DNA from 4 places in the Providencia stuartii genome. Region 1 is predicted to be linked to each of the others. Evidence: predicted binding sites of a transcription regulator. Region 1 holds the regulator's gene; each other region holds the start of a gene.
The links. Region 1 encodes PurR, which represses purine synthesis genes. Its sites were predicted from a motif close to CANGCAAACGTTTGCNTG; they were not measured.
Positions count from the first base shown of each region.

Region 2: a site for PurR is predicted at 2,756-2,773, ahead of purT (formate-dependent phosphoribosylglycinamide formyltransferase). Genes of this name have one in related genera too.
Region 3: a site for PurR is predicted at 2,011-2,028, ahead of purE (5-(carboxyamino)imidazole ribonucleotide mutase). Genes of this name have one in related genera too.
Region 4: a site for PurR is predicted at 2,195-2,212, ahead of purH (bifunctional phosphoribosylaminoimidazolecarboxamide formyltransferase/IMP cyclohydrolase). Genes of this name have one in related genera too.

Region 1 is NZ_CP119546.1:2,608,857-2,614,182, reverse strand. Features, by position in the region: gene punR (DNA-binding transcriptional activator PunR) at 1-697, shown strand, start outside; gene purR (HTH-type transcriptional repressor PurR) at 698-1,723, opposite strand; gene P2E05_RS21930 (YnhF family membrane protein) at 2,005-2,088, shown strand; gene sodB (superoxide dismutase [Fe]) at 2,166-2,744, opposite strand; gene P2E05_RS11425 (Grx4 family monothiol glutaredoxin) at 3,248-3,595, shown strand; gene rnt (ribonuclease T) at 3,703-4,344, opposite strand; gene gloA (lactoylglutathione lyase) at 4,463-4,870, opposite strand; gene P2E05_RS11410 (DUF1289 domain-containing protein) at 5,041-5,280, shown strand.
Region 2 is NZ_CP119546.1:1,209,488-1,214,813, reverse strand. Features, by position in the region: gene P2E05_RS05205 (GMC family oxidoreductase) at 1-1,477, shown strand, start outside; gene purT (formate-dependent phosphoribosylglycinamide formyltransferase) at 1,528-2,706, opposite strand; gene rarD (EamA family transporter RarD) at 2,818-3,744, opposite strand; gene P2E05_RS05190 (aminoimidazole riboside kinase) at 3,858-4,802, opposite strand; gene P2E05_RS05185 (glycoside hydrolase family 32 protein) at 5,042-5,326, shown strand, end outside.
Region 3 is NZ_CP119546.1:1,331,715-1,337,040, forward strand. Features, by position in the region: gene P2E05_RS05705 (CynX/NimT family MFS transporter) at 1-244, opposite strand, end outside; gene purK (5-(carboxyamino)imidazole ribonucleotide synthase) at 343-1,425, opposite strand; gene purE (5-(carboxyamino)imidazole ribonucleotide mutase) at 1,422-1,928, opposite strand; gene P2E05_RS05720 (UDP-2,3-diacylglucosamine diphosphatase) at 2,088-2,810, opposite strand; gene ppiB (peptidylprolyl isomerase B) at 2,824-3,318, opposite strand; gene cysS (cysteine--tRNA ligase) at 3,730-5,118, shown strand.
Region 4 is NZ_CP119546.1:409,001-414,326, forward strand. Features, by position in the region: gene purD (phosphoribosylamine--glycine ligase) at 1-393, opposite strand, end outside; gene purH (bifunctional phosphoribosylaminoimidazolecarboxamide formyltransferase/IMP cyclohydrolase) at 413-2,002, opposite strand; rRNA gene P2E05_RS01795 (16S ribosomal RNA) at 2,812-4,351, shown strand; tRNA gene P2E05_RS01800 (tRNA-Glu) at 4,486-4,561, shown strand; rRNA gene P2E05_RS01805 (23S ribosomal RNA) at 4,913-5,326, shown strand, end outside.

The DNA.
Region 1 (5,326 bases):
CTCCGTTATCAAAAAAATGATACAAACGCGTCACCAATGTCAACAGGCAGCAAATGGTTGGCGAGGGCAGTTTAGTATCGCGGTAGATTGTATTGTCAAACCTCAGCGAACAGAGCAACTGATCTTAGATTTCTATCGTCATTTTCCTGATATCGAATTATATATTCATCCTGAAGTGTTTAACGGCGTATGGGATGCACTCGCCGATGGGCGTGTTGATGTTGCGATTGGTGCGACGCGTGCTTCACCCATCGGAGAGCGTTATAGTTTTCGTGATATGGGGTTTATGTCATGGCGTTGTGTGGCCAGTCCAAACCACCCTCTGGCGCAGCTAAAAGGAAAATTGACAGACGATCAAATGCGCGAATACCCAAGTTTATGCCTTGAAGATACCTCACGTAACTTGCCGAAAAGAGATACATGGGCATTAGATAATCAGCGGCGTTTAGTGGTGCCATTTTGGGAAAATGGTATGACATGTCTTGTTAATGGCTTATGTGTTGGCATGGTACCTGAGCACCGAGCAAAGCCCTTTTGTGATGAGGGGAAATTAGCCCAATTGCAGCTATCTCAGCCATTCCCTCCGAGTCCTTGCTGTCTAACGTGGGTGGAAAAGAATACATCACCGGCGTTGAGTTGGTTACTTGAATATCTTGGGGATAGTGAAACACTCAACGCCGAATGGTTAGCGCCTTAATTAACGACGGTAGTCAATAAATGGTCCGTCAGCGACAGAACGACGCTCAACTAGGCGAGGATGGACTTCAATCGTTTGTGCATCTTCGCGCTTGTTCACAATACGATCAAGCAGCATAGCGAATGCCATCTGGCCTAGACGCTCTTTAGGCTGGTGGATAGTCGTCAACGCGGGAGTAAAATAACGCGCATTGCGCACATTATCATAGCCAATGATAGAAATGTCTTGAGGAACACGCAATCCCATCTCATCCGCAGCGCAAATTGCGCCCATCGCCATAATGTCACCGCCACAGAACACGGCAGTAGGTTTTTGCTTATTACTTAAGATCTGCATCATTGCTTTATAACCAGATTCTGGTTCAAAGTCGCCTTGCACGATCCATTCATCACGTAAAGTCACTTTCGCTTCTTCCATGGCTTTTTTAAAACCCGTCAGTCGACCAATACCGGTGTTGCGTTCTAAAGAGCCAGGGATCACGCCGATGTCACGGTGACCCCGATCAATTAAATAACGACCTGCGAGGTAACCGCCATGAAAAGAGTTATCAATGATACTGTCGGTAAAATCACCACGGGAAGTGCCCCAGTCCATGACGACCATAGGAATATTGCGATAATCTTCCAGCATATGGATTAGTTTATCGGGATATTCAGAACACATGACGAGTAGCCCATCAACACGCTTTTGCGCAAGCATTTGTAAGTAAGCTTGTTGCTTACCTAAGTTATTATGAGAGTTACATAAAATAAGGGTATAACCTTTCTCATAGCAACTATTCTCGACTGACTCAATCACTTCAGCAAAATAAGGCGCCTCACTTGATGTCGCGAGTAGGCCAATTGATTTTGTATGATTAACTTTCAAACTACGAGCAACAGCACTCGGTGAATAGTTGAGTTCTTTTATCGCAGCCCAAACAGCCGCTTTAGTATCATCAGCTACGAAGCGCGTTTTGTTTATTACATGGGATACGGTTGTGGTGGAGACGCCAGCGCGCTTCGCCACATCTTTAATCGTTGCCATGGGAAAAAAAAACTCCTGACCAATAATCGGTCTTGTTATGAATTCTTATTAAAAAATTACCTAATATTACCTACATATTGAGGCATAGTGCCTTAACTGGCAATAATTTAGCGATTAGTTATCGATTTTGTCTGATCTAGCGCAAAAACAAAAGAAATAATTGATGTTATAACCTGTGATATAGACACTGGTTTTTATAAATCGTCATGTCATACTTATTTAACCATGTATAAGTTATGGTTATTTTGCTGGTTAACTGTTCGTTATGATGAGAGGGACTCATGGATACAGATTTTAAATTTGGACTATTAGCAGCGTTAGGTTCTTTGGCTGTGATCATTGCTTTTGCAGTACATATTTTTTAATTTTACTGTTTAATTAAAGGTGAAATTAAGAAGGGCGAGTATTGACTCGCCCTTTAGCTATTCTCTAAAGAAAATGATTAAGCGAGGTTTTCTTCAACGAATTTCCAGTTGACTAAGGCCCAGAAGTTCTCTAGGTATTTAGGGCGCGCATTACGGTAATCAATGTAATAAGCGTGTTCCCAAATATCGACAGTGAGGATAGGTTTATCATCACCAGAGATAGGGGTTGCCGCATTTGATGTATTCACAATAGCTAAGCTGCCATCGGTTTTTTGAACCAGCCAAGTCCAACCGGCACCGAAATTTTTAATCGCAGCATCTGTGAACTGTTGTTTGAATTCAGCGAAAGAACCAAAAGCTTTATTAATGGCTTCAGCAACTTTACCGGTTGGTTCTCCACCCGCATTTGGTGCTAAGCAGTGCCAGTAAAAAGTATGGTTCCAAACCTGTGCGGCGTTATTAAAAATACCCGCATCTGAAGTCTTGATGATCTCTTCCAGTGATTTACCTTCGAAAGCCGTACCTTTGACTAAATTGTTGAGATTAACAACATAGGTATTATGGTGTTTACCATAGTGATACTCTAAGGTTTCTTCCGAGATATAAGGTTCTAGCGCATTTTTAGCATAAGGTAGAGCGGGAAGTTCAAATGACATTGCGTACTCCTTGTTTGCGTTTAAAACAACACATATGGGTGTGGTGCTCATAAAAGTGAGCAAATAATTTAATACGTATATCTTGCTATGAGTTATACACGAACCGAACGTTCATGCGGTCTTGCTTATTCTTTAATAGATTAATAATAGCATGAGATGCTTGCCGAGTTATAGGCATGGATATTCTGCGTCATATATTACCAAATTTTTTCAACAAAAACACCTTAAAATCATAGAGATAATTATCTTAATCAATAGAGTTTAAGATCGCGCTTTTCTGCCTTGCTGAAGCAAGTTCGTGTAACTTAAAACGGGATTCTAGAAAAAATCCCTTTTTCCAGCTTGGAGTGCTATAGTAATACCCCTGTAAAACTGGCATATTGTATGAAACAATCACGTTTTAACATTCCGGTCAAATATTCTAGCTTAGTCGCCATCGTTGAGAAAATGGCTGACGATGGCGACTGACTGCAAATCAGCACCCATGTTCTAAGGAAGTAAAAATGACGACAATTGAAAGAATCGAGCGCCAAATTAAAGAAAACCCAATCCTTCTGTACATGAAAGGCTCTCCTAAGCTCCCTAGCTGTGGTTTTTCTGCTCAGGCAGTTCAAGCTTTATCTGCTTGTGGTGAACGTTTCGCTTATGTCGATATTCTGCAAAATCCAGATATTCGTGCAGAACTACCAAAATACGCTAATTGGCCAACTTTCCCACAATTATGGGTTGATGGTGAGCTAGTAGGCGGTTGCGATATCATCATGGAAATGTATCAGCGCGGTGAACTCCAGTCACTGATTAAAGAAACTGCTGATAAGTATCGCTCTGCGGATGAGACTCGTGCGGAGTAAGTATCTGCTTAGTTAAGAACGCCGAGTAAATCTAAAAAACCGTATTAGCCCCATAGGTTAAGCTAATGCGGTTTTTTTGTATCTTAAGGGGCTTAAGGGGGGCGGGGTTACTCTTGCTCTGCGAGTGGCCAACCACCTAGCTTTTTCCATTTATTTACTAATTCACAGAACAACAGTGCGGTACGATTCGTATCATATAAGGCCCCGTGAGCTTGCTTGCCATCAAATGGAATACCCGCTGTCACACAAGCTTTCGCTAAAATCGTTTGTCCGAAAACCAGACCACTTAATGCCGCAGTATCGAATGTGGCAAATGGGTGGAATGGATTACGTTTTAAGCCTGCACGTTCAGCTGCATTCATGACAAAACTATGATCGAATGTCGCATTATGAGCAACAATAATGGCTCGATTACAATCGGTAGCTTTCATCCCTTTGCGTACCATTTTAAAAATAGCGTGCAAAGCGTCGTATTCACTAACTGCACCACGTAATGGGTTAGTGGGATCAATACCGGTGAAGGCTAAAGCTGTTGGTTCTAAATTTGCTCCCTCAAAGGGTTCTACATGAAAATGTAAGGTCTCATCAGGGGATAACCAGCCGTCTTTATCCATTTTTAAAGTAATGGCGGCAATTTCAAGTAGGCCATCCGTTTTGGCGTTAAACCCACCCGTTTCCACATCAATGACGACAGGATAGTATCCTCTGAAGCGGTTAACGAGTGCATTGGGATTATTTTTATCAGACATTAGGTTTTTATATTAGGTTTCTGGTTAGTGGCTATTATGCCAAAGCCAAAAAAATTTTGCAGATAAACTAAAACTAGGCAGGAAGCACACTGCCTAGTGATTCACTCATCAAGGTAAATTAATTACCTAGGCCTTTACTGGCACTTTTATTTTCAATCAACTCGATTTTGTAGCCATCGGGATCTTCAACAAAAGCAATAATCGTGCTGCCCCCTTTTACTGGGCCTGCTTCTCGAGTGACGTTACCACCCGCGTGACGAATATCTTCGCAGGTTTGAGCAACATTATCGACACCAAGCGCAATATGGCCAAAAGCGGTTCCCATCTCGTAGCTATCAACACCCCAGTTATAGGTTAGCTCAATGACTGCACCTTCACTTTCGTCACTGTAACCGACGAATGCCAACGAATATTTATACTCAGGGTTTTCACTGGTACGCAGTAGACGCATACCCAAAACCTTAGTATAAAAATCTATTGAACGCTGCATATCTGTCACACGTAACATAGTATGTAGTAAGCGCATAAAGAACTCCCTTAAAAGTAACTAAGTGAAACTGAATCGTTTAACGATCAATATAACGCACCTATAGGATCGAACACAATGAAATAGGTTTATTTATTAACCAAATAGTAGATATAATCTAATTCATGGAGTATATCATTAATGGGTGTTTTTAGTTAGGTGATATCAATATGGCGGAGCAACTCGAGTTTTTTGAAATTCAAAGCCCTTGTCGTGGAATTTGTCAAACCAATGAACAAGGTTATTGTCGAGGCTGTTTTCGTTCGAGGGAAGAACGCTTTCAGTGGTTAAAATTTACAGATAGCCAAAAACGCAATATTCTACGTTTATGTCGCCAGCGCTACCTTCGTTCAATCTCGGTTAAAACACAAAAAGATGAGCCACCTTCAACGCAACAAGAGCTGTTTTAGTCGATATCTAAACTGAAATAGAGAGTAACTATTTTAAAAAGTAAAT
Region 2 (5,326 bases), 1.4 Mb from region 1:
GTATATCCGTATGCCTGCGGGCGTTGCCAAAATTATTGCTCAAAAGAGCTGGCCTTATGAAACCGAGCCTGAACCTCATGCAAACAATCGAAAAATGCAGATAGCACAAGGCAAAGTCCTTGGCGGTAGCAGCTCGGTCAATGGCATGATTTATATTCGAGGCCAAAAACAAGACTATGATAACTGGGCCCAAGTCTATGGCTGTGATGGCTGGAGCTATCAAGACGTTCTACCTTGGTTTAAAAAAGCAGAACAAAATGAAAGTTTATCTGATAGCTATCACGGCACCTCAGGCCCTCTGCCTGTCAGTGAAAATCGTTATCGTCACCCTCTTTCCATGGCATTTATTCGGGCAGCCCAAGAACAGGGCCTACCCTATGTCAGCGACCTTAATGGTGAAAGCCAACAAGGGGTCAGTTTCTATCAAACAACGACTAAAAATGGAGAGAGAGCCAGCACCTCAAAAACATACCTCAAAAGTGTAGCTCAAAGCGATAAGCTCACTGTAAAACTCAATAAACAAGTTAACCGTATCATTATTCGTGATGGGGAAGCGGTAGGAGTGGCTTATCAAGGAAACGATGGTCATGAAATAGAAGTATTCGCACAGAAAGAAGTTATTATCTGTGCCGGCGCAATGGGCTCCGCTAAGTTATTAATGTTATCAGGGATTGGTCCACAAGATCATCTTAGTACGCTCGGTATTGAAACTATCGTGGATCTTCCTGTTGGCAAGAATTTCCATGACCATCTACATATGTCTATTAATGTCACAACCAAAGATCCCATTAGCCTTTTCGGGGCAGATCAAGGGATTAATGCCTTGAAGCATGGATTTCAATGGCTCGCTTTTCGCAGTGGTTTATTAGCCTCGAACGTACTCGAAGGCGCTGCATTTATCGATAGCTGTGGTCAAGGCCGCCCAGATGTGCAAATCCATTTTTTACCTATTCTCGATAGTTGGGATGATGTTCCTGGCGAGCCGCTTCCCGCTACACATGGATTTACCTTAAAAGTGGGCTATTTACAGCCGAAATCACGCGGGGAATTACTGCTGCGTAGTCAAGATCCTCAAGCCCCTCTGAAAATTCATGCCAACTACTTAGCTTCTCCAGAAGATATGGAAGGTTGTAAGCGTGCCGTCAAATTCGGTTTGCAAGTTCTTGAATCAGAAGCTTTGCAAGCGGTCAGTAAAGAAACACTGATGCCACCAGCACAAGTCCGCGATGATGATGCTGCATTAGAAGAGTTTGTACGTAATTTCTGTAAAACGGTCTATCACCCCGTTGGTAGTTGCCGTATGGGAAAAGACGCAGCAACCTCTGTTACTGATTTACGCTTACGAGTTCATGGTATCAACAAACTCCGTGTTATTGATTGCTCTGTTATGCCTGAAATTCCAAGTGGCAACACCAACGCACCAACAATCATGATCGCCGAACGCGGTGCTGCCATGATCATACAAGATAATCACTAATGAGCGAATACTAAGCCACAATTTATTCACTCATACATTGTGGCTTTTCGTTAACCACTCACATTAACCGTTTGAGCCGCTTTTTTCGCCATATAGAGCGCATTATCAATCGAATCAGCTATTGCGAGTGCAACCCCTAAACGGCGAGTTCCTGCTATTTCAGGTTTTCCAAATAGACGCAATTGAATATCAGAACCCAGCGCTTGTTTAAGCCCTGAAAAAACAATATTTTGACTATGTAATTCAGGCAAAATAACCGCTGATGCACTGGGTCCATATTGGCGGATCATGCCAATAGGTAAGCCTAAAAATGCACGCACATGTAAAGCAAACTCGGATAAATTTTGTGAGATGAGTGTGACCATTCCAGTATCATGTGGTCGGGGAGAAACTTCATTAAAAATGATATCGTCACCACATACAAATAACTCGACTCCAAACAAACCATATCCACCTAATGCCGTAACAATCTTTGCAGCGACCTCCTGCGCATTTTGCAACGCTTTTTCGCTCATATGCTGTGGTTGCCATGATTCACGATAATCACCTTTTTCTTGGCGATGCCCAACAGGTGCACAAAAATGAATACCGTCACTTGCGCTGACCGTTAACATGGTGATTTCAAAATCAAAATGCACCATTTTCTCAACAATCACACGTCCTTGACCGGTGCGCCCACCCTCTTGTGAGTAGTGCCATGCAGATTCAAGCTCTTGTTCACAACGAATGACACTTTGTCCTTTACCTGAAGAGCTCATGACTGGCTTCACAATACATGGAAAACCTATCTCATTGGCAGCATTGATAAAATCAGTTTGCGTTTCAACAAACCGATAATCTGAAGTGGGCAAACCCAGTTCTTCTGCTGCAAGTTTACGTATGCCTTCACGGTTCATTGTTAAATAAACCGCATGTGCAGAAGGCACCACTTTTTGTCCTTGCTGTTCTAATTCCACAAGGGTTTTTGTCGCGATGGCTTCAATTTCTGGAACAATAAAATCGGGTTTTTCTTGCGCTACCAGCTGGCGAATCGCATCGCTATCTAACATGTTAATGGTATAGCAACGATGAGCAACGTGCATTGCAGGCGCATTGTCATAACGATCGACCGCAATAACCTCAATGCCCAAACGCTGACATTCAATAGCCACTTCTTTTCCTAGCTCACCTGAACCGAGTAACATAACTTTTGTTGCAGAAGGACAAAGTGCTGTACCTAATTGATTCATGATAGATAACCTTGTATGCAAATATGCCAATTTAATGACGAAGATTATATACGCAATCGTTTGCTTTAACCACTAAAGATCTGAGCAATCTCTCCCATCTCAAATAATACATTACAGTTTTGGTGTTTTATCGCGCCCAGTAACGTAAGGAACCCGTTTATGGTATTCGTTGTAACGCTTATGCAATAAAGCAATAATGCAGCAGAGTAACCCCAACCAAATTAATGAGAAACTGACTCCTTTTACCCAATCAAATAGCTCATTAAATAAGAATACCGCCAGTAAAAATTGAATTGTCGGTTCAATATATTGTGCCAGTCCGATTACCGTCAATGTCGTGCGCTTAATTGCGGCGGTAAAAAACAGTAATGGAATAATCGTGACAGGAGCGGCGAGCATATAGAGTAGTTTAATTTGCCAATCCCCTGCGGCTACAGCACTACTCTCATTAACAGAGAGCCACCACGTGATCCCACCAGCAACAGGCAGTAACCAAATAGCTTCAATAAATAGTGAAGTAATAACATCGAAACGAATGAATTTACGGATCAAACCATAAACCGCAAAAGCACTGCCCATCACCAATGCAAGTAAAGGTAATTCACCATACTGCAAAATTTGAAAGCAAACGCCCGAAAAAATGAGTAATACCGCCATCTTTTCCGCGACAACAAGCCTTTCGTGTAAAAAAACAACGCCGAGTAAAATGGAAAATAAAGGATTAATAAAATAACCAAGACTCGCGGCTAGCACTTGCCCATGGGTTAAAGCATAGGTGAATGCGCCCCATGATATCGCCATAATCGCCGAACTAAATAGGCACAAAATTATCGAACGTTTATCCGCCCATACTTGTTGCCAAGCCGTTTTATTTTTAATCATCAGACGGATCAGTAATAAAAAAGGGATCGACCAAATTACACGTTGAGCCAATAACTCTAAAGGTTCTGCTCCGGGTAATAAACGGTAAAAAAGTGGCGTGATCCCCCAAAGAATATAAGAAAAGATAGCTAATACTACCCCTGATCTTAGTAGCATAATTAATCCAAAATAGATGTTTTACAGATAAAATTTTACTGCCAGTATCATACGCTTTTATCTATTAATTTGAATTAATTAACATCACTATTCACATTAATATAGTCTTAGTTTTAAAGCTCTCGAATATGTAATGGTGGTTGCTGATTAATAAACAGAGTTAACTCTTTCTGCGTTGGCGCCGCACTTATTGCCCCCTTACGCGTCGTTGCTAGCGCCCCACAAGCAGTAGCTTGAGTGATAATATTCATCAAATATTCCTCATTATCACTTAACCCAGCCTGAGCAATCGCTGCAAGCAGTCCTGCCATAAATGCATCTCCCGCCCCTGTGGTATCAACACTTTCAACCCGAAATGCACTCATACCTATTTGTTGGTTATGCGTCAAAACGATGCAGCCTTTGGCTCCCTGAGTGATAACTTTCAAACGAGCAGGATACCGTTTAAGCTTCTCGATGGCATTATCTAAGCTAAGATCATCAACCAACCACAACAGTTCTTCTTCTGAAAGTTTCAGTATATCCGCCTGATAAGCAAATTGGTCGACCCTTGTATGCATTTCAATAGGATCTGACCACATTTGAGGACGAATATTAATATCAAAACTGAGTAATCCCCCCGCTTGTTTAAGTTGCTCAATAGCCGCAGTTAATGAAGTGCGACACACAGGATGCACCAGTGCCAATGAGCAAAAATGCAATATCGCTTTTTCAAATGCAGGTAGATTTTTATGACTTAAGAACTGATCCGCCGACGGCGAGACTAAAAAAGAAAATTCACGTTCCCCATTTTCTTGTAAAGACACTAAAACGGTGCTGGTATGATATTTTTCATCAAATTCCATCGCACGGGTATCGACCCCCATATCAAATAACGTCTTTTGCATAAAATGGCCAAAAGCATCTTCACCAACACGTCCAATAAAACCGCTAGGCTGTCCTAGCTTAGCAACTCCCGCTGCAACATTGACAGGAGCGCCACCAGCACAAGCTTCATATTGCATACTGTGCAAAGGAATTAAATCAACGACTGCATCTCCTAAAGACCAAACTTTCATAGGCTCTCCATCTCGACAATGAGTGACTCAACTAGCAATCATCACAATTAAAACAAATTAATGCTAGAAACTGCTTTTTGTTAACGTTAACATGATTTGTATTGAGTATAAATAAAAAACAGTTCGTAACGCGTGCGTTAGGTCACACCATCACATGATACGAATCACACTCCATTAAATAACCCAATATTCCACAACGATTGTATAGATAGAAATCATTAGTAACGAAAGGAACCATGATGAAACAGCGTATTCACCAAGCATCGATAGCACTTGAAATAGCGAGACAATCTCTCAACAGGCAGTTTTATCCTGAATATCATCTTGCAACCTACGCCGGCTGGCTGAATGATCCTAATGGGCTCATTTATCATGATGGGTTATATCATGCATTCTACCAGCATCATCCTTACAGCGCTGACTGGGGACCTATGCATTGGGGACATGCGACAAGTAAAGATATGATCCACTGGTCACATCAACCTATCGCGCTTGCTCCTGGTGATGAATATGATCGTGATGGA
Region 3 (5,326 bases), 1.3 Mb from region 1:
CGCCGATTTTTCGGATAAGCAAGGAGGGCAGGAAACTTGCAAGACCACAGGTTAACCCTAATAAGGTGAAACCAAACCCTGCTTCTGTCCAGCTCCATTTCAGCTCTTCGATCATACTGGGGAGGACAACACCCAATGACGTAAAGGTGGTTGCAGTGGCTAAAAAATAAACCATCCCTAAAAGAATGAGGATACTCCACTGATAGAGTGGGCTAAATAAGGATGGGGAATCTGTCGCGGCCATGTCAACTCCAGTAACTCTGCCTTTTCGTAAAAAAAAGCAGCCATATAAATGCAAAATGCCCGAAAATATCGGGCATCGTATGGCGCTATTTTCCCTATTTATTGGCTGTAGTACCAGTTTAATTTTTCTTTCGCCCAGTCAATGCCACTTTTGTACTCATTTGGTAACAGCTCTACTAGCGAATTTAGGCTGTCAGCAAGCTCAGTTGGGCAGCTGTGAGTCAGGTTTAAATGACCAACTTTACGAACAGGACGAACGTCTTTTTCATACCAGTGCAGATGAACTAACGGTAAACTTAACCATTGTTGATTGAGCTCAGTGCCAATTAAATTCACCATAACAGAAGGATTAAATACTGTCGGCGATGGCATTGGTAAATCTAAAATAGCGCGTAAATGCAATTCAAATTGGCTGATAGAGGCACCGTTCTGGGTCCAGTGACCACTGTTATGCACACGTGGAGCTAATTCATTGATAAGTAATTTATCACCAACGACAAAACACTCCATTGCCATAACACCAACATAATCTAGCTCATTCATGACAGCACTTAACATAGCCTGAGCTTGTTGCTGCTGTGAATGGTTCGCGTTGGGGAAAGCGACACTGGTGCGTAAGATACCTTCTTGATGTAGGTTATGGGTGATAGGATAAAATACACACTCCCCCGCACGATTACGCGCGCCAATAACGGATACTTCTGCATCAAAAGGGATACCTTGCTCGACAATACAGTTCCCATAGATTTCATCAGGTAGACTCGCTTCGTTGCCGGGTGAAACACGCCATTGACCACGGCCATCATAGCCACCCGTTCTACGTTTGACGATCAAGAAATCACCGAGGGTTGCAAAGAGTTCAGGCCATTGCGCTTTAGCGTCAAGAGAAGCCCAAGGTGCGGTGGCTAAACCCAGCGAATCAAAGAGGCTTTTTTGTGGGAATCTATCTGCTAAACGAGGAAAAATATCTCGGTTAATAAAGGCATTATGAAGTGCTAGCTCTTTAGTCAGTGGTGTTTCAGGCCAGCGCTCAATTTCTGCGGTGATAACACTTTGTTGATAGGGAACGGCTTCAGGTTCCGCATCTAACCCAACAGGAAATACTGCAATACCAAGCGGTTCACCTGCTTGACGCAACATGCGGCCTAATTGACCATTACCAAGGACACAGACGGGTTTCATTGTGCCTCCCGAGGATCAGGGTTGTTAAGCACATCATTCGTTTGCGCCTCACGCCAAGCGGCTAAGCGAGCAAATAGCGCCTTATCAGTATTCGCAAGAATTTGTGCGGCCAGTAGTGCCGCATTTGCAGCACCGGCCTTACCGATTGCCAGTGTACCTACAGGGATACCTTTAGGCATTTGTACAATAGAGTAGAGACTATCGACACCACTCAACGCAGCGCTTTGTACTGGAACACCTAACACAGGAACTAAGGTTTTTGCTGCAAGCATACCCGGTAAATGAGCGGCTCCGCCGGCTCCTGCAATAATCACCTCAAAGCCATTTTCTTTTGCTTGTTCCGCAAAGGAAAATAGTTTGTCGGGGGTACGATGTGCTGAGACAATTTCAACGTGGAAAGGCAGTTGCAGCTCGGTTAAGACATCGGCAGCGTGTTGCATGGTTGTCCAATCACTTTTAGAACCCATAACAATAGCGATTTTTGCCGCAGATTGAGCAGTCATTTTGTGTAATCCCTGTGGTTAATAAATTTTCACCGTGAGGTGGGAAAAATGAATTGCCCCGATCATATCATGGTAACTCGCTAAGGAAAACGTTTGCGTGGTTAAAATATCAGCAAACGAATGCGGGTTGAGCAATTTACTGAGTTACCGTATCAGAGATTAAAAAGGGAAAAAAATGAGCTCAATACCTTGTTCATTTATCACAAATGCTGAGCCTTCATGATGCCATGCACCTAAAACGCCGCGATAATAACGTTTATCAGCGACATCAATTTCATGAATAGCGGGGCGATGGGTATGACCATGTATCATCCAGTCCGCTTGATAGTGTTCTAACGCTGCAATAACGGCCTGCTGATTGACATCCATAATTGATTCGGCTTTCATACTGCTAGCATATTGACTATTTTTACGCATTTTTTCAGCAATACGTCGGCGGATAAATAGAGGTAAAGTTAAAAATACACGTTGGATCCATGGTGTGTGGACCTTTTGACGATAACGTTGATAAGCTTGGTCATCGGTACACAGTGTATCGCCATGCAAAATCAACACGCGTTGACCATAAAGTTCAAGCAATGTTTCTTGGTTAAGTATCGTCATGCCACATTGCTTGGCATAACGTTTGCCTAGTAAGAAGTCACGGTTTCCATGAATAAAGTAACAAGGGATACCACGGTCAGTAAGGCTTTTTAAGGCTTCAGCCACTTGTTGATGGAGCTGAGTCTTATCGTCATCACCAATCCAATAATTAAAAAAGTCGCCGAGGATATACAGGCTGTCGGCATCAATAGCTTGTTGGTGAATAAAATTCATAAAACCGGCGGTAATCGCCGGTTCATCTTCACTCAAATGCAGGTCTGCAATGATATAAGTGGACATATTATGCGTCGAATTATTCGCTAACAGTCACTTTTTCAATCACAACATCTTCGCGTGGAACGTCTTGGTGGAAACCACTACGACCTGTTGAAACCCCTTTGATTTTGTCAACAACGTCCATACCTTCAACAACTTCTGCAAATACACAGTAGCCCCAACCATCAGGGTGTTCTGAACGGAAGTTAAGGAAGTCGTTATCAACAACGTTAATGAAAAACTGTGCTGTAGCTGAGTGTGGATCGTTAGTACGAGCCATGGCTAAAGTACCACGATTATTTTTTAAGCCGTTATTAGCTTCGTTTTTGATCTGTGCTTTTGTTGCTTTTTGTTTCATGCCAGGTTCAAAACCGCCGCCTTGGATCATGAAACCATTAATGACACGGTGGAAAATGGTATTATTGTAGAAACCTTCACGGCAGTAATTCAAAAAGTTTTCGACGGTTACTGGAGCTTTATCGTCAAAAGTGTTAATAACAATGTCACCGTGATTGGTATGAAAAGTCACCATAATAGCTATCCTGAATAATTGTATTTATTGCGCCTTCTGTTGAAGGCGTGGTTGTCAGGAAGTTTATATCACAGATAAAACCCGACTTGAAGTCACTGTCTAGGTTATCAATGCGTTGAACGATAGCGATAGTATGACAAAGATCATGTGTATTTCTTGCATTCTGATAGTGTTCAGGGTTCAATATCATTCTATTTTGTAGGTAGATACCTTATATTTATTGAAATATCCCTTAATAGCTTGAACCAGCGATACTCCAAAGAGTTTGAGATGCGAATTCACGATAGGTCTATCGCGAGCAGCTTCCGAAATACTAGCATAGGATGAGCGAATGCTATCCGTCGCGCGGTAACTGGGAGTGAGTCGAGTATATGGGTGATAAACACGTACACATTTAACGGAATAGTCCAGATGCTACAGATTTTTAATACACTGAGTCGCCAAAAAGAAGAGTTTAAACCCATTCACCCAGGGAAAATAGGGATGTACGTGTGTGGTATCACCATTTACGATTTGTGTCATATTGGTCATGGTCGTACATTTGTGGCTTTTGATGCCATTAGCCGTTATTTACGCTATCTGGGTTATGACCTCACTTATGTACGTAACGTGACGGATATTGACGATAAAATTATCAAACGTGCTGCTGAAAATAATGAAACAGTTGATGCGTTAACGACTCGCATGCTGGCTGAAATGCACAAGGATTTTGATGCTCTCAATATCCTAAGACCTGATAGTGAACCTCGCGCAACACAGCATATTAAAGAAATTATCGAGCTCACTGACTTACTGATCAAACGTGGCCATGCATATGTGGCAGAAAACGGTGATGTGATGTTTGAGGTGAAAACAGATAAAGATTATGGGCAATTATCTCGTCAAGATCTAGAACAACTACAAGCAGGGGCGCGTGTTGAAGTTGCTGATGTTAAACGTAACCCAATGGATTTTGTACTATGGAAAATGTCAAAAGAAGGTGAGCCTAGCTGGGAATCACCATGGGGCTTAGGTCGCCCAGGCTGGCATATTGAGTGTTCCGCGATGAACAGCAAAGCATTGGGTAATCACTTTGATATCCATGGTGGGGGTTCTGATTTGATGTTCCCACATCATGAAAATGAAATCGCGCAATCTACCTGTGCTCATGATGGTCCTTATGTGAATTACTGGATGCATTCAGGGATGGTGATGGTTGATCGTGAAAAAATGTCTAAATCACTGAATAATTTCTTTACTATTCGTGATGTACTAGGATATTACGATCCTGAAACCGTGCGTTATTTCTTATTATCTGGCCATTATCGTAGCCAATTAAATTATACTGAAGAGAATCTAAAGCAAGCTCGTACGGCTTTAGAGCGTTTATACACCGCGCTTCGTGGTACAGATAAATCAGTGGCTCCTGCGGGTGGTGAAGTATTTAAGCACCGTTTTGAAGAAGCGATGAACGATGATTTTAATACACCAGAGGCTTATTCCGTCCTGTTTGACATGGCTCGCGAAATTAACCGCTTAAAAGCAGAAAACATGGTTGCTGCGAATGAATTGGCAGCGGAATTACGTCAATTAGCCAGTGTATTAGGATTACTTGAACAAGAGCCGGAAGCCTTTTTGCAAGGTAATGCACAAAGTGAAGGCGATGAAGAAGTTGCTAAAATTGAAGCACTGATTAAACAGCGTAATGACGCCCGTAAAAATAAGGAATGGGCTTTAGCCGATGCAGCCCGTGATGAATTAACGGCAATGGGAATTGTGCTAGAAGATGGTGCACAAGGAACAACTTGGCGCCGTAAATAACCTCTCATACGATTAGATTAACCCGTTAAAATATTTTTAACGGGTTTTTTTATTCCCTTTTTCTGCATTTAACATCCTACTTTATTTATGGATTAATAAATAAAGCTGGTATCGATTCAGCTAAAAAATTCCAATTAAGTCACTTAAAAGATATCGGCTTTTAAAATATTAATAGTATAAAAATTCAAATGTTATTAATAGTAACGCA
Region 4 (5,326 bases), 2.2 Mb from region 1:
TGCTGGTTCTACCTCGGTAAAATTTTGATAGGCAGCGGTTGGGATATTATGGCGAGCTAAGAAGTCCTTAGTAAAAGCCTTAGAGCCTTCTAGCTGAGCCGCTCCTTGAGTCGGCCCAAAAATGGTTAGGCCTGCTTTTTGAAATGCGTCAACCACCCCAAGTACTAAAGGCGCCTCAGGCCCAACAATGGTTAAGCCAATTTGCTTTTCTTTTGCAAACGTTAATAAACCATCAATATCAGTTGCAGAAATAGCAACATTTTCCAGTGATGGTTCTAATGCAGTACCTGCATTACCTGGAGCGACATAAACTTTATCTGCAAGCGGAGATTGTGCCGCTTTCCACGCTAAAGCATGTTCGCGGCCGCCACCACCAATAATTAAAATATTCATACTGTTACCCCACGTTAAATTAATGGCGGAAATGACGCATATTCGTGAAAATCATGGCAATACCATGTTCGTTAGCGGCATCAATGACTTCGTTATCGCGAATAGAGCCTCCAGGCTGGATCACGCAAGTGACACCAACTGCTGCTGCTGCATCAATACCATCTCGGAATGGGAAAAAGGCATCGGATGCCATTGCACAACCTGCGACTTCTAAGCCTTCATCGGCGGCTTTGATACCCGCTATTTTGGCTGAGTAGACTCGACTCATTTGGCCTGCACCAATTCCAATTGTCATATCGTTTTTGGCATACACAATCGCATTGGACTTCACAAATTTAGCCACCTTCCAGCAGAACATAGCATCTTTTAATTCACGTTCAGTCGGTTGACGTTTTGTGACTACACGTAGCTCATCGGCCTGAACCATGCCTAAATCACGATCTTGTACTAGCAAACCGCCATTAACACGTTTGAAATCTAGCCCCGCAATAGGTTTATTCCACTCTCCACAGGTCAGAACTCGAACATTTTGCTTTGTTGCTAATATAGAAAGCGCATCGTCTGCAACGGTTGGCGCGATAATGACTTCAACGAATTGACGTTCAATAATGGCTTCGGCGGTCGTTTTATCTAGCATACGGTTAAATGCGATAATGCCACCAAAAGCCGAAGTTGGATCGGTTTTAAATGCACGTTCATACGCCGCGTGGATGTTGTTACCGATTGCAACACCACAAGGGTTAGCGTGTTTGACTATCACACACGCAGGCTCTTCAAAAGATTTTACGCATTCCAAAGCGGCATCTGTGTCCGCTATATTATTATAAGACAATGCCTTGCCTTGGATCTGTGTCGCTGTTGCGATAGACGCTTCTTGAGGATTTTCTTCTATATAGAAAGCGGCATCTTGATGGCTGTTTTCGCCATAGCGCATATCTTGTTTTTTAATGAAATTTAAATTCAAGGTACGAGGAAAGCGTCCGGAAGGCTGTGTTGTATCACCATAATAAGGAGCGACTAGCTCACCAAAATAGTTAGCAATCATGCTGTCATACGCAGCGGTATGTTCGAATGCTTTAATTGCAAGGTCAAAACGTGTGGACCAATTTAATGAATTATCGTGATTATCGAGTTCTTCTATGATTTTTTCGTAATCAAGGCAGTTAACAACAATCGCGACATCTTTATGGTTTTTAGCCGCAGAGCGAACCATTGTTGGCCCACCAATATCGATGTTCTCAACAGCATCTTCTAAAGTGCAATTAGGTTTGGCAACTGTTTGTGCGAATGGATATAAATTTACAACGACCATATCTATCGGCTCGATAGCATGCTGTTGCATGATAGCATCATCTATACCTCGGCGGCCTAAAATACCACCATGCACTTTAGGGTGTAGTGTTTTTACTCGCCCATCCATCATTTCAGGGAACCCCGTATAGTCTGAAACTTCGGTAACGTTTAACCCTGACTCTGCAAGCAGTTTTGCGGTTCCACCGGTAGAGAGCAGTTCAACACCTCGCTGAGAAAGCGCCTTAGCGAATTCAACAACACCTGTTTTATCAGAAACACTGAGAAGGGCACGACGAATAGGACGAAGCTGTTGCATGAGATAGATCCCTTGGATAAGAAAGCAATAAAACCGTAAGAGTTAGTGGAAAGAGTAAAATGACTCTTCTTATATATATCTATTGTGTGTTGCCATCGCTTAAATGCATCAACATCGTAATAGATAGAGATAACCTACTAACAATTTCAGAACATAAAAACAAAATCAACGATGAATTTTCAGGCTAATTGTAACGCAAACGTTTGCGTAATGCGCGTTATATTTTAATTATTTTTATGATTGTGGATAACATTGTGAATAAGACTGTATAAGGGGGTGTTTTGCTGTGGAATGCATCAATCAAACAAAAAAGTGAAAAAAAGAGTTGCCAGAATTTCCTGACTCCCTATAATGCGCATCCGTTGTCACGACAAACCGCTTCGGTGGTCAGGTTGAAAAAGAAACCCTCGTGATGACTGAGGTGAAAAAGAGAGAAAAAGTTGAAAATAATCACTTGACTTTCTGACAGAAAAACGTAGTATACGACACCTCGCGACAACAACCTAAACGGTTAATATCGAAAGATAAAGTCGCAACGCTCTTTAACAATTTATCAGACAATCTGTGTGGGCACTCACAGGACACTATCAAAAAAATATTTGATTTTAAGTCTTGAAGAGTGACTAACACGTTAATTCATATATGAACTAACAATGTGCAATTCGATTGTGGAAGGATAACGCGAAGGCGAGTGAGCATTTCCGAGACAGTACTGAGGTACGGCGAGGAAAGCGGAGCGAAGCCGACAAAGTTAGCCGAACAGAAGCGAATTGATAAACAGTTTAATTCTTTGAGCATCAGACTACTTTTAATTGAAGAGTTTGATCATGGCTCAGATTGAACGCTGGCGGCAGGCCTAACACATGCAAGTCGAGCGGTAACAGGGGAAGCTTGCTTCTCGCTGACGAGCGGCGGACGGGTGAGTAATGTATGGGGATCTGCCCGATAGAGGGGGATAACTACTGGAAACGGTGGCTAATACCGCATAATCTCTAAGGAGCAAAGCAGGGGACCTTCGGGCCTTGCGCTATCGGATGAACCCATATGGGATTAGCTAGTAGGTGGGGTAATGGCTCACCTAGGCGACGATCCCTAGCTGGTCTGAGAGGATGATCAGCCACACTGGGACTGAGACACGGCCCAGACTCCTACGGGAGGCAGCAGTGGGGAATATTGCACAATGGGCGCAAGCCTGATGCAGCCATGCCGCGTGTATGAAGAAGGCCCTAGGGTTGTAAAGTACTTTCAGTCGGGAGGAAGGCGTTGATGCTAATATCATCAACGATTGACGTTACCGACAGAAGAAGCACCGGCTAACTCCGTGCCAGCAGCCGCGGTAATACGGAGGGTGCAAGCGTTAATCGGAATTACTGGGCGTAAAGCGCACGCAGGCGGTTGATTAAGTTAGATGTGAAATCCCCGGGCTTAACCTGGGAATGGCATCTAAGACTGGTCAGCTAGAGTCTTGTAGAGGGGGGTAGAATTCCATGTGTAGCGGTGAAATGCGTAGAGATGTGGAGGAATACCGGTGGCGAAGGCGGCCCCCTGGACAAAGACTGACGCTCAGGTGCGAAAGCGTGGGGAGCAAACAGGATTAGATACCCTGGTAGTCCACGCTGTAAACGATGTCGATTTGGAGGTTGTGCCCTTGAGGTGTGGCTTCCGGAGCTAACGCGTTAAATCGACCGCCTGGGGAGTACGGCCGCAAGGTTAAAACTCAAATGAATTGACGGGGGCCCGCACAAGCGGTGGAGCATGTGGTTTAATTCGATGCAACGCGAAGAACCTTACCTACTCTTGACATCCAGAGAACTTAGCAGAGATGCTTTGGTGCCTTCGGGAACTCTGAGACAGGTGCTGCATGGCTGTCGTCAGCTCGTGTTGTGAAATGTTGGGTTAAGTCCCGCAACGAGCGCAACCCTTATCCTTTGTTGCCAGCGATTCGGTCGGGAACTCAAAGGAGACTGCCGGTGATAAACCGGAGGAAGGTGGGGATGACGTCAAGTCATCATGGCCCTTACGAGTAGGGCTACACACGTGCTACAATGGCGTATACAAAGAGAAGCGACCTCGCGAGAGCAAGCGGAACTCATAAAGTACGTCGTAGTCCGGATTGGAGTCTGCAACTCGACTCCATGAAGTCGGAATCGCTAGTAATCGTAGATCAGAATGCTACGGTGAATACGTTCCCGGGCCTTGTACACACCGCCCGTCACACCATGGGAGTGGGTTGCAAAAGAAGTAGGTAGCTTAACCTTCGGGAGGGCGCTTACCACTTTGTGATCCATGACTGGGGTGAAGTCGTAACAAGGTAACCGTAGGGGAACCTGCGGTTGGATCACCTCCTTACCATTGAAGTGTTCCTGTGAAGTGTTCACACAGATTGTCTGATGAAAAGTAGAGCAATAGGCTATACGTGGGAGACTTACCACAGGGTAAGACTTGCATGAAATAGGCCACAACATGGTTGTGCAATATTTCGTGTCCCCTTCGTCTAGAGGCCTAGGACACCGCCCTTTCACGGCGGTAACAGGGGTTCGAATCCCCTAGGGGACGCCAATTGCGCCGATATCGAGTGAAAGACGATGTCCTCAATAATGATTAAACTAATTCACTGAGTTAGTTTAACAATTATGCTCTTTAACAATCTGGAACAAGCTGAAAATTGAAACAACGCACATTGTTTATCGCTTAAACAATGTGAGAGTCTCTCAAAAATCTCAACGCGAATGCTGTTTTGTCATGATGGCAACTGTAATGAGCGAGCAGTGTGAAATTCAAGGCGGACAGCGCACAGCAAGCGCAGCGTACATTGGTACGTGAGCATTGCGAGCACTGCCCAACGCAGAAGTTCACCACGCGCAGCCATTACCGGTCAGAACGACACGAAAAGACACCTTCGGGTTGTGAGGTTAAGCGACTAAGCGTACACGGTGGATGCCTAGGCAATCAGAGGCGATGAAGGACGTGCTAATCTGCGAAAAGCGTCGGTAAGGTGATATGAACCGCTATAGCCGACGATGTCCGAATGGGGAAACCCAGTGCAATTCGTTGCACTATCGTTTGATGAATCCATAGTCAAACGAGGCGAACCGAGGGAACTGAAACATCTCAGTACCTCGAGGAAAAGAAATCAACCGAGATTCCCCTAGTAGCGGCGAGCGAACGGGGAGCAGCCCAGAGTCTTAATCAGCATCAGCATCAGGAGAACGGTCTGGAAAGTCCGGCAGTAAAGGGTGATAGCCCCGTATCCGAAGGTGTTGGTGTTGTGAACTCGACGAGTAGGGCGGGACACGTGTTATCCTGTCTGAATATGGGGGGACC